3 regions of the Paenibacillus sp. TSM33 genome follow, and region 2 is predicted to be linked to each of the others. Evidence: predicted binding sites of a transcription regulator. Region 2 holds the regulator's gene; each other region holds the start of a gene.

Region 1 (3,292 bases), 160 kb from region 2:
GTTCGACGAAGTCGAGTTACGACCGTACGAACCGCAACCAAGTGTCAACGAAGGTAGGTTGGTGTTGTAAATATCACCGATTGCGCCATGTGTGGAAGGTGCATTTACAATGATACGTCCTGTTTGCAAACGGTCTGCGAAGCGAGCAATAACATCCTCATCTTGAGAATGGATAGCTGACGAGTGACCCATACCGCCGAACTCTACGACTTCAGCAGCACGTTGGATACCTTGCTCTGCATTTTTTACTTTGTAGCAAGCCAATACCGGACTCAATTTTTCCGCAGATAATGGGAATTTGGTTCCTACTCCTTCAATTTCAGCGACCAGAATTTTTGTTCCTGCCGGTACTGTAATGCCGCTCATTTCAGCGATTTTTACAGCAGACTGTCCGACGATGGCCGGGTTCACTGCACATTTTTCTACATTCATAGCTCCTTGAGTGAGCTTAGCTGCCTCTTCTTTATTTACAAAGTAGCAACCATTAGCAATCATCAATTTCTTCACTTGCTCGAAGATAGGCTCTTCAATAATTACGGCTTGTTCCGAAGCACAAATCATACCGTTATCAAAAGATTTAGAAAGGATAAGATCGTTCACGGCCTGTTTGATATCGGCTGTTTTTTCAATAAAGCAAGGTACGTTACCAGGACCTACGCCAAGTGCAGGTTTACCACAGCTATAAGCTGCCTTAACCATGCCTGATCCACCAGTTGCCAAAATCAACGCTACATCAGGGTGGTTCATCAGTACATTTGTTTTATCCATCGAAGGTGCTTCAATCCATTGAATACAATCCGCTGGAGCACCATGTTTAACAGCTGCTTCAAGCAAGACGCGGGCTGCTTCCGCACTACACGATTGAGCAGATGGATGAAAGCCGAAAATGATTGGGTTACGTGTTTTAATGGCAATTAACGCTTTGAACATCGTAGTCGAAGTCGGGTTTGTTACTGGAGTAATCCCCATGATAATACCAACGGGTTCGGCTATCTTTTGAAAACTATCAAAGTCATTGTCTTCAATGACACCGACGGTTTTCTCATTTTTGATGCTATGGTAGACATATTCTGTTGCAAACATGTTTTTGGTGATTTTGTCCTCGTACACACCGCGTCCTGTTTCTTCAACAGCCAACTTCGCGAGGTGCATGTGCTTATCCATCCCTGCGAGTGCCATAGCTTGTACGATTTCGTCAATCTGCTCCTGATTCATACTCATGAAAGCTTGCTGTGCCCGGTTCGCCCGGTCAATCAGCGTTTGAATATACTGCTCTGCGCTTTGCTCTTTTTGGATAACCTCGTTTTTAACAGCCATTTCCCTCATCCTCCTGTTATCTCGTGTACTATCTCTTGTTCACGCACTGATCGTAACACAGCTTTCCAAGATATTTTGTGATTTTTTTCACAATCTATTTAAAATTTTATTTTATGAAGTGAATTAAATCACAAAGTTTGGAATTCTGCCACTTTTACCCCCTCTTCTTGCCCCAAAAACGCATTGCACAGGTATATAATGAATTTGAATTGATCAAGTTGCAGATAAAATAACATAGGATACAAAGGGGAAATGGACGATGAGAAACCCTACAAATGTAATGGAAGCCCGCGGCAACACCTGTTGCTTCTCGGAGGCCAGCTTCAACCGGCTGCAAGTGATGATGAAAGATCGAGTCATGCCAGAAAGTTCGCATCTGTTCTGGGAAGGAGATACAGCGGATAAGCTGTTTTATATTAAGCGTGGACGCGTAAAAGTGACCAAAACAACGGATGAGGGTAAGGAACTTATTCTATATATGTATCAAAGCGGCGATCTTGTGGGTCAAGCTGATCCTTTCTTCGGCACCAAACATTCCTTTTCTGCTGAGGTTCTGGAGGACAGTGATATTGGCGTAATCGATCATACAGATTTGGAGCTGCTTATTTGCCAGCATTGTGATTTTGCGATTGACTTTATGAAATGGATGGGATCGCATCACCGCATTACTCAGACCAAGTTCCGCGATTTGATGATGTACGGCAAGCCTGGCGCTCTCTGTTCCACACTCATCCGACTATGCAACACTTATGGTGAGCCTCACGGCGACTACATTCTGATTCATAAAAAGATTACTCATACTGACTTATCAAATATGATCGGTGCTACCCGGGAAAGTGTAAATCGGATGCTCAGTGATCTGCGTAAGAAAAATGCAGTCGAATACGATAATGGTATGATTGTTGTCAAGGATTTGGAAATGCTGCAAGGTGTATGTCATTGTGAATTGTGCCCACGTGAGATTTGCCGGATATAATAAATTGTTTTTTAATGTAAAAGGGAGTGCTGTAAGCCATTATTAGCTTATAACACTCCCTAATTTTATTCCACTCCCCATTGCAATAAACAACGGTACAAAGTGTTCTGCTCTAGGTACGGCCTGGCGAGCGCTTCGCTTTCATAGTGATCCAAAGCCCCTATATCTCGGTTTTGCACTTTTTCGATAATCCAGTCATCAAAATCAATTGCCCAAGGCTCCGTTATCGTTTCTCCCCAATTGACAATGCGCAGATTATGGACAGTCACACCACTAAACCTCCAAAATCATAAATTGTATCGTAATCTCATCCATTGAACTAATCGTTAACACTTGCGTTTCCCAATGAGTTGTAAAGATAACTACTATCGCCTTAGGGTGAAGGCTTTTCCCCAACTGTTCTAAAAATGCAGTATAGTCCGTCTGTTCAATAGCAAGCATAGGTGATCCGTGGGCTAAAAATAAAGATGGTATCATTAAAAATCCCCTAATCGTATACTATTTATTTTATTCATATAGCAACTTTATGTAAGTAATAGTGCATAAGTAATAGAGTAATGTCAATATAGATGCCAGCATATACTGAAAGATCAACTATTCTTTAAATAAAGATTGATGTAGGTATAAAGTCATAGTAATATGTAACTAATAAATTTAAAAATATTACTATATTCCGATACAAAGGACTGGTTTCTATGGAGATACATACTTCGAATTGCCCAAAATGCGGTTCCGTTTTCCGTCAAAATCTTAGAAACCTGTGTAATACTTGTCTTCAAGAAGAAAATATATTCTTTGACCGCTGTTCTAACTATTTGTGGAAGCATCCTTCTACTCATACCCGCCAACTCAGTGATATGACTGGTACACCTATGGATTTGCTCACAGATTGGGTAAGAGCAGGCAAATTTCCCTCCACATACAGTCAGCTTGATTATCCTTGCGAGTCCTGCCGTTCTCCCATTTATGCAGGAAGACTTTGCCACTCCTGCCTAGGCA
Region 2 (3,292 bases):
CCAGACGCATTTCCTCGAACATATCCAGGTTATTATTGCTGGCAGGACCATCTGTTCCGAGAGAAACGGTCACTCCTGCACGCAGCAATTCAGGCACTCTTGCTACACCACTTGCCAGTTTTAAGTTGCTGCCTGGATTATGTGAAACCGCCACACCCCGTTCCGCCAATAAAGCTATTTCTTCGTCGTTCAAGTGAACGCCATGGGCAACCAGTGAAGGACGGGAGAAAAAGCCAAGCTTATCCAAGTGTGCAACTGGACGCAAACCATAGTCGCGTACGTTTTGTTCAACTTCGGCGATCGTCTCGGACATGTGCGTATGCAATGGTAAGTCGAGATCATGTGCTGCTTGAACAAATTTCTCAATAAACGCAGGCGGGCATGTGTATGGTGCATGCGGAGACATCATCGTTGTAATACGACCGTCTGCTTTTCCATGCCAGTTACGCGCAAAAGTCACGGCCTCAGCCAGCTTGATCCGCTGTTCTTCTTCTGAACAGAGTCCAATGGCTCCACGCATCAGACTTGCACGAATACCCGACTCTTCAGCTACACGAGCCACCTCATCCATATGATCGTACATGTCCAGGAAAGTCGTAGTTCCACCTTTCAGCATTTCCAGCACTGACAAGGATGTTCCCCAGTACACATCTGTAGATGTAAACTTGGCTTCCATAGGCCACATTTTTTCCTGAAGCCACACTTGAAGTGCCAAGTCATCTCCATACCCTCGCAGCAGAGACATCGCCGCATGGCCATGAGTATTGATCAGACCAGGCAAAAACAATAACCCCTTACCGTCGATTGCTTCTGTCTCTTCCTCACCCGCAGGCAAAGTCTCGCCAATGTAAGTAATACGGCTATCCTCCACAATCATAAAACCATGAATTACCCCAGCTTCGGGTCCATTGACGGCAAAAGAACCGTTTTTAATCATCCATTTATTCACTGTCATATTGTACTTCTTCCTTTCCGTCCTCCAGATAATAAGCGAGGCTAAGCAAATCAGTTGTAAAGTCTGTGGCATGTATCCGAATGTTAGCTGGTGCCTTGAGAATGATAGGTGCAAAGTTTAAAATCGCTCCAATTCCACTCTCAATGAGCCTATCAGCTACATGTTGTGCCTCAAAATCAGGAACAGTAATAATCCCGATTCGGATATTTTTTTCTTTCACAGTCGCTTCCAGTTCATCCATCGGCTGTACGACCAAGGTATTGATTCTGGTCCCAACCTTATCCGGGAACGCATCAAATACCGCCACAATCTTCATATTGTCTTTTAAATAAGCATTATAGTTCGATAGGGCTTGACCCAGATTACCCGCTCCGACCAATACTACGTTAATTTGCTGGTCGATTTTCAGGATATGGCGTATTTTCTCAATTAGATAAGAAACATCGTAACCGATGCCCTTCCGACCAAAATCGCCAAAATAAGCAAGATCTTTACGAATTTGGGCCGGGTTCAAATCTAACCTCTGCCCCAGCTCTTGAGAAGAGACCGTAGCCACCTCCCGTTTGTGCAGTGCATTCAGATAACGTAAATATACGGGTAATCTCCGTACCACAGCCTCTGAAATTTTATCTGATTTCATACTTGCTCCCCCTAATTGTAACGGACTTTAGGTGTCCGTCCGTTGTGCCTCTGTCTCCGGGGCGGATTGGAGCCATTCGGCGATGCGAGGCACCATTTGCTCCGATGGCATATGCTCCATTTTTGGTCCCGGTAACGAGTACAAAAAGTGCTTTCCGTAATAGGATTCGATCACACGCGTATCGTAAACGATGACGACTCCGTGGTCGCTCGCTGTACGTACCAATCGCCCAAATCCCTGCTTGAAGCGAATAACTGCTTGTGGTACAGACAGCTTCATAAATGGATTCTTCTTCTGCTGCTGGAGCAACTCGCTTTTGGCCTCCAGTAACGGGTGATTGGGCGGTTGAAACGGCAAGCGAACGATGGCCAGACAAGTCAAAGCCTTCCCTGGAATATCGACGCCTTCCCAAAAGCTACTGGTTCCAAGCAATACAGAAGCTTTGGCTTCCTGAAAACGGCGGGTTAGCTTGCTGCGACTCCCACTGTCCACACCTTGTCCTAACACGGTAATATCGCTGGACGCTAACGCCTCTTTGAGCGGCTCATACACTTGCCGGAGCATCCGATAGGAAGTAAACAGAACGAGCATTCTCCCCCGCGTCGCCTGGGCAGTCGCTCCTAGAGAGCTAACGAGCATCTCTACAAAATGTGCATCTCCTACACTGCCCTTCACACTCGGAAAATCTCGCGGAATGACCAGCAACACCTGATCCCTATAATTAAAGGGTGATGGGAGCTGTGACGTCATTAATCGTCCTTGATCTGCGGCCTCCTGCAAACCGAGTTGATCGGTCATGTACTGAAACGATTTATCTACCGATAAAGTAGCAGATGTCAGAATAATACTTCTTTTTTTGTCAAAAAACATTTCTTTCAACTGGCGGCTCACATCGACGGGCACCGCATAAAATTGCAATGATTTACTACGGAATTGTCCACTCGCTTCAAGCCAATATACGGTTGTTTCATCATCGAGTCGTATAAAGAAGCGCAAATTTTCCCTAATCCCCGCCAAATCCTTAAGCAGACCCGTGATATCTGTAATGAGACTATCCGCCGCATAATCGTCATGTTCTTCCTTGACATCCAGCATCAGCTTGTCGCCCTTGCGCAAAATTTCGCTCAATGTTACATAAAGCTGATTTTCCAATGCCGCCGCCTGATCCCACTTTGCAGGCTTGGCTGACGGTTTGAGACGCGAAGAAAATTGCCCCGTTTCACCTGGTGTAGCATCAGTTCGCTCCGGCAACATGCCAAACAGCTTATCACTTAGTAAGTCCCAAGTTTCCTTAACCTCTAACACAAGTGGGTACAACTGATCAATGACCGAGGCCCATTCCGTCGACTTCTCATGCCCCGACTTTGCCAACTGCTGACGTAACGAAGGCAATTGCCCATTCTTGCTGTCCTTGAACAATCGAGTCAGCGTATGCACGAGTGTGAAATATTTCATATGCATGCCCAGGTGCTTACCAGCTACTTCCTCTAGATGATGTGCCTCATCAATCACCAAGTGTTCATAGCTAGGCAGCAGTTGATGACTTGCTTTGACGTCGGTGAACAGCTTGGAGTGATTCGTTATAACCACATCCGCTGTTCCTGCTTCATGACGTGCACGATGATAGTAGCATTTGCGGAACCATGGACAAGAACGACCAAGACAGGACTCGGAATCACTAGCTACCGTTTCCCAAA
Region 3 (3,292 bases), on a different contig from region 2:
GATTGCAGCTAAGCTTTCAATCGTTGGCTCTGTACCAGCAGAAGCGATGACAATATCAGGCTCTCCACCTTGATCTGTACTTGCCCAGTCAATAATCTTCAATCCTTTGTCTACCAATTCTTTCGCTTCATCAGCAGAGAACCATTGTGGACGTGGGTGTTTGGACGAAACAACCAGATTGATCTTTTGACGGTCATTTAAAATGGTGTCAAAAACAGCTAGCAGAGAGTTGGCGTCAGCTGGCAGATACTCACGAATAAATTCTGGTTTCTTATCAGCCAAATGTCCCAACAAGCCTGGATCTTGGTGTGTATACCCATTATGATCCTGTTGGAAGACCGTTGAAGTAGCTACAACATTCAATGATGGGATATCTGCACGCCATCCTTGGTCCGTTGCTTTACGCAGCCATTTGAAGTGTTGAGTGATCATCGAGTCAACCACACGCAGGAAGGCTTCGTAACTTGCAAAGAAACCATGACGACCTGTTAACACGTAACCTTCCAGCAATCCTTCAGCTTGGTGTTCAGACAATTGGGAATCAATGACACGACCATAAGATGACAAGAATTCATCATTAGGCTCAATAATTTGATCCATCCATTGGCGTTTGGTTACTTCAAAAACAGGAGCCAAGCGGTTAGACATCGTTTCGTCAGGTCCGAAGATTCTGAAATTGCGATTCTCTTCATTTAATACAACCACATCTTTAACGTATTTTCCCAAAACCGACATATCTTGCGCAATCACTTTACCAGGCGTGGAGTTATCCAGCGCATAGTTACGGAAATCTGGCAATTTCAAGTCTTTAATAAGGTTACCCGCATTCGCAACAGGGTTCATTCCCATTCGTTTATCGCCTGTAGGCAGAATTTCAGCAATCTCAGCTTTTAAACGACCGTTTTCGTCGAACAATTCCTCTGGTCTATAGCTATTCAGCCATTCTAATAAGGCAGGTGCGTGCTGCATATTTTTTTGATCAACCGGAATTGGAACCTGATGGGCACGGAACGAATTTGTATTCGGCACTCCGTCCCATTCCTTTGGACCCGTCCAGCCTTTAGGTGAACGGAAGATAAGTACTGGCCACGCCGGACGAGTAAGGTCATTATTTTCACGCGCATTCTTCTGGATAGCTTCGATCTTCTCGATGGCAGTATCCAATACTTTCGCCATTTCTGGATGCATGTGATCAGGGTCTTCACCTTCAACAAAAAAAGGTTCCCAACCTAAACCTTTAAAGAACGAGGTTAACTCTTCTTTCGATTGGCGAGACATAATCGTTGGGTTACTAATTTTGAAGCCATTTAAGTGTAAGATTGGAAGCACTGCGCCATCCGTGATTGGATTGATAAATCTGTTAGAGAACCACGAAGCGGCTAATGGTCCCGTTTCGGCTTCACCATCCCCAATAACAACAGCCGAAATCAGATTCGGATTATCTAAAATAGCACCTACACCATGAGAAAGGGAATAGCCCAGCTCTCCACCTTCATGGATAGATCCAGGTGTTTCAGGAGCAGCATGCGAAGCAATACCGCCAGGGAACGAAAATTGTTTGAACAGTTTCTTCATGCCTGGGATATCTTGAGTGATTTGTGGATAGATTTCAGTGTAGCTTCCATCAAGATATGAATTTGAAACCATAACCTGGCCGCCGTGACCAGGACCTTCAATGTAAAGCATGTTCAAATCATATTTATTAATAACACGATTAAGATGAGCATAAATAAAGTTTTGGCCTGGAATCGTGCCCCAGTGTCCAATAGGCTTCACCTTTACATCCGAATCTTTCAAAGGTTCTCTCAACAAAGGATTGTCTTTTAAATAAAGCTGACCTACTGAAATGTAGTTGGTTGCACGCCAGTATGCATCCAGTTTTTTCAAATATGTTTGAGATGAGTATTCTGCTAACACGGGTGATAAGGCCATGGTGTCCACTCCCTAGTAATTTGGTTTGTAATATTGTTTGTAATTTATTTCCGTAAATTTCATCTACATGTACATCATAACGCTACGCTAAATTAATTCAACCTTTTTCACAAGTGATACGGTCCAATTTTGTGAAATTTTGAACATACTATGAAATATAAATTAAAAAGACAGTAAAAAAGCCCTTACATTAAAATATATAGAAAGATAAACAAATAAAATTCGTGATAAACGAAGAGTTCGCAGGCTTTAATTCTTTTTCAAAACCATAAAAAAAGACCGGAGAATTCTCCAGTCTTTTCGTTAGTGTACCGATACAAAGGTATTAAATTTCAAATATTTGTAGTGAAATCGCATATGCGAAAATTCAAATGGGGTACCGTTATCCAAAAAGAAAACACCCTCCATAATGCCTACGGGTTCATTTTCTTTCAATTGCAGCAGCTTTTGGTCATTTTTTTGAGACGGTTCTGCAAAAATGGATAAGAAAGATTTGGTGACAGCCAGGTTCCGCGAGTCCTCCAAATAATTAAAAATGGAACCCTCAATAATCGTCTGATTTAAATCCTGGACAATTTTAATGGGGATATAGCCCGTTTCGATCATAAATGGATCATCATCAAACAGACGCAACCGAACGATTTTATAAACAAAATCATGAGTGTCCAAGAACAAATCGCGCTGTAGTTCTTCTGTCGGTGGAATGACCTCAAAACTCAATACTTTGATTTTTGGCTTTTTGCCATGCATTTGAAAATTATCAGTAACCCCTAGATTAGAGCCTTCGTAGTTAAAGATAGATTCATTTCTTATGTATAAGGGATTAATAAATGTCCCGGAACCTTGTTTTTTGAAAATAATTCCGACACTCTCCATTTTAGTCAGAGCACGTTTAATGGAACTACGACTAACCTGGTAAGTCTCACTAAGACTACGTTCATCTGGCAATCTCATATCTGCAAACTTTCCAGCGAAAATTTTCATTTTAAGATCGTCAATAATTTGCTTATAGACAAATTGTGTCATATAGTACTCCTCTTTCAGGTCTTCTATAACTCCATATAGTTTACCATAAACATGCCCATTTCATCTCATGTTTGTTTGTGTCCCTTTTACTTTACATTCTTATGCATAATGCTGCCATGACATATACATCACACCACTGAACATATCTGCAAAACAGCCAAAAATACAGAACCCGACCTAACATCCGATAGAACCAAGCCTGTTTCGCACCTTCAGGGGGGTATTTGACTAGACCAGGCTAAAATCCTTGAATACATTGTTATTATTTATCTCGTTCAAAGGTTCTCTAATTAGAATGGTGGGGGGGGAGATCACATTGGCTATCCGCTACAGC

The links. The regulator Rex, encoded in region 2, represses fermentation and respiration genes when NADH is low (regulators of the CRP and FNR family bind a similar motif). The targets are predictions, from matches to a motif close to TTGTGAAATATTTCACAA.
Region 1: a site for Rex is predicted at 1,393-1,410, ahead of adhE (bifunctional acetaldehyde-CoA/alcohol dehydrogenase). Genes of this name have one in related genera too.
Region 3: a site for Rex is predicted at 2,062-2,079, ahead of ACN6NF_RS00965 (phosphoketolase family protein). Genes of this name have one in related genera too.

The regions. Positions count from the first base shown of each region.
Region 1 covers NZ_JBLZXB010000017.1:642,578-645,869, forward strand. Annotated here, with positions in the region: gene adhE (bifunctional acetaldehyde-CoA/alcohol dehydrogenase) at 1-1,317, opposite strand, end outside; gene ACN6NF_RS14925 (Crp/Fnr family transcriptional regulator) at 1,577-2,293, shown strand; partial or broken gene ACN6NF_RS14930 (dioxygenase family protein) at 2,336-2,770, opposite strand; gene ACN6NF_RS14935 (hypothetical protein) at 3,151-3,292, shown strand, end outside.
Region 2 covers NZ_JBLZXB010000017.1:484,993-488,284, forward strand. Annotated here, with positions in the region: gene ACN6NF_RS14095 (amidohydrolase) at 1-955, opposite strand, end outside; gene ACN6NF_RS14100 (redox-sensing transcriptional repressor Rex) at 942-1,595, opposite strand; gene dinG (ATP-dependent DNA helicase DinG) at 1,623-3,292, opposite strand, start outside.
Region 3 covers NZ_JBLZXB010000003.1:47,653-50,944, reverse strand. Annotated here, with positions in the region: gene ACN6NF_RS00965 (phosphoketolase family protein) at 1-1,932, opposite strand, end outside; gene ACN6NF_RS00960 (GntR family transcriptional regulator) at 2,236-2,958, opposite strand; gene ACN6NF_RS00955 (glycosyltransferase) at 3,275-3,292, shown strand, end outside.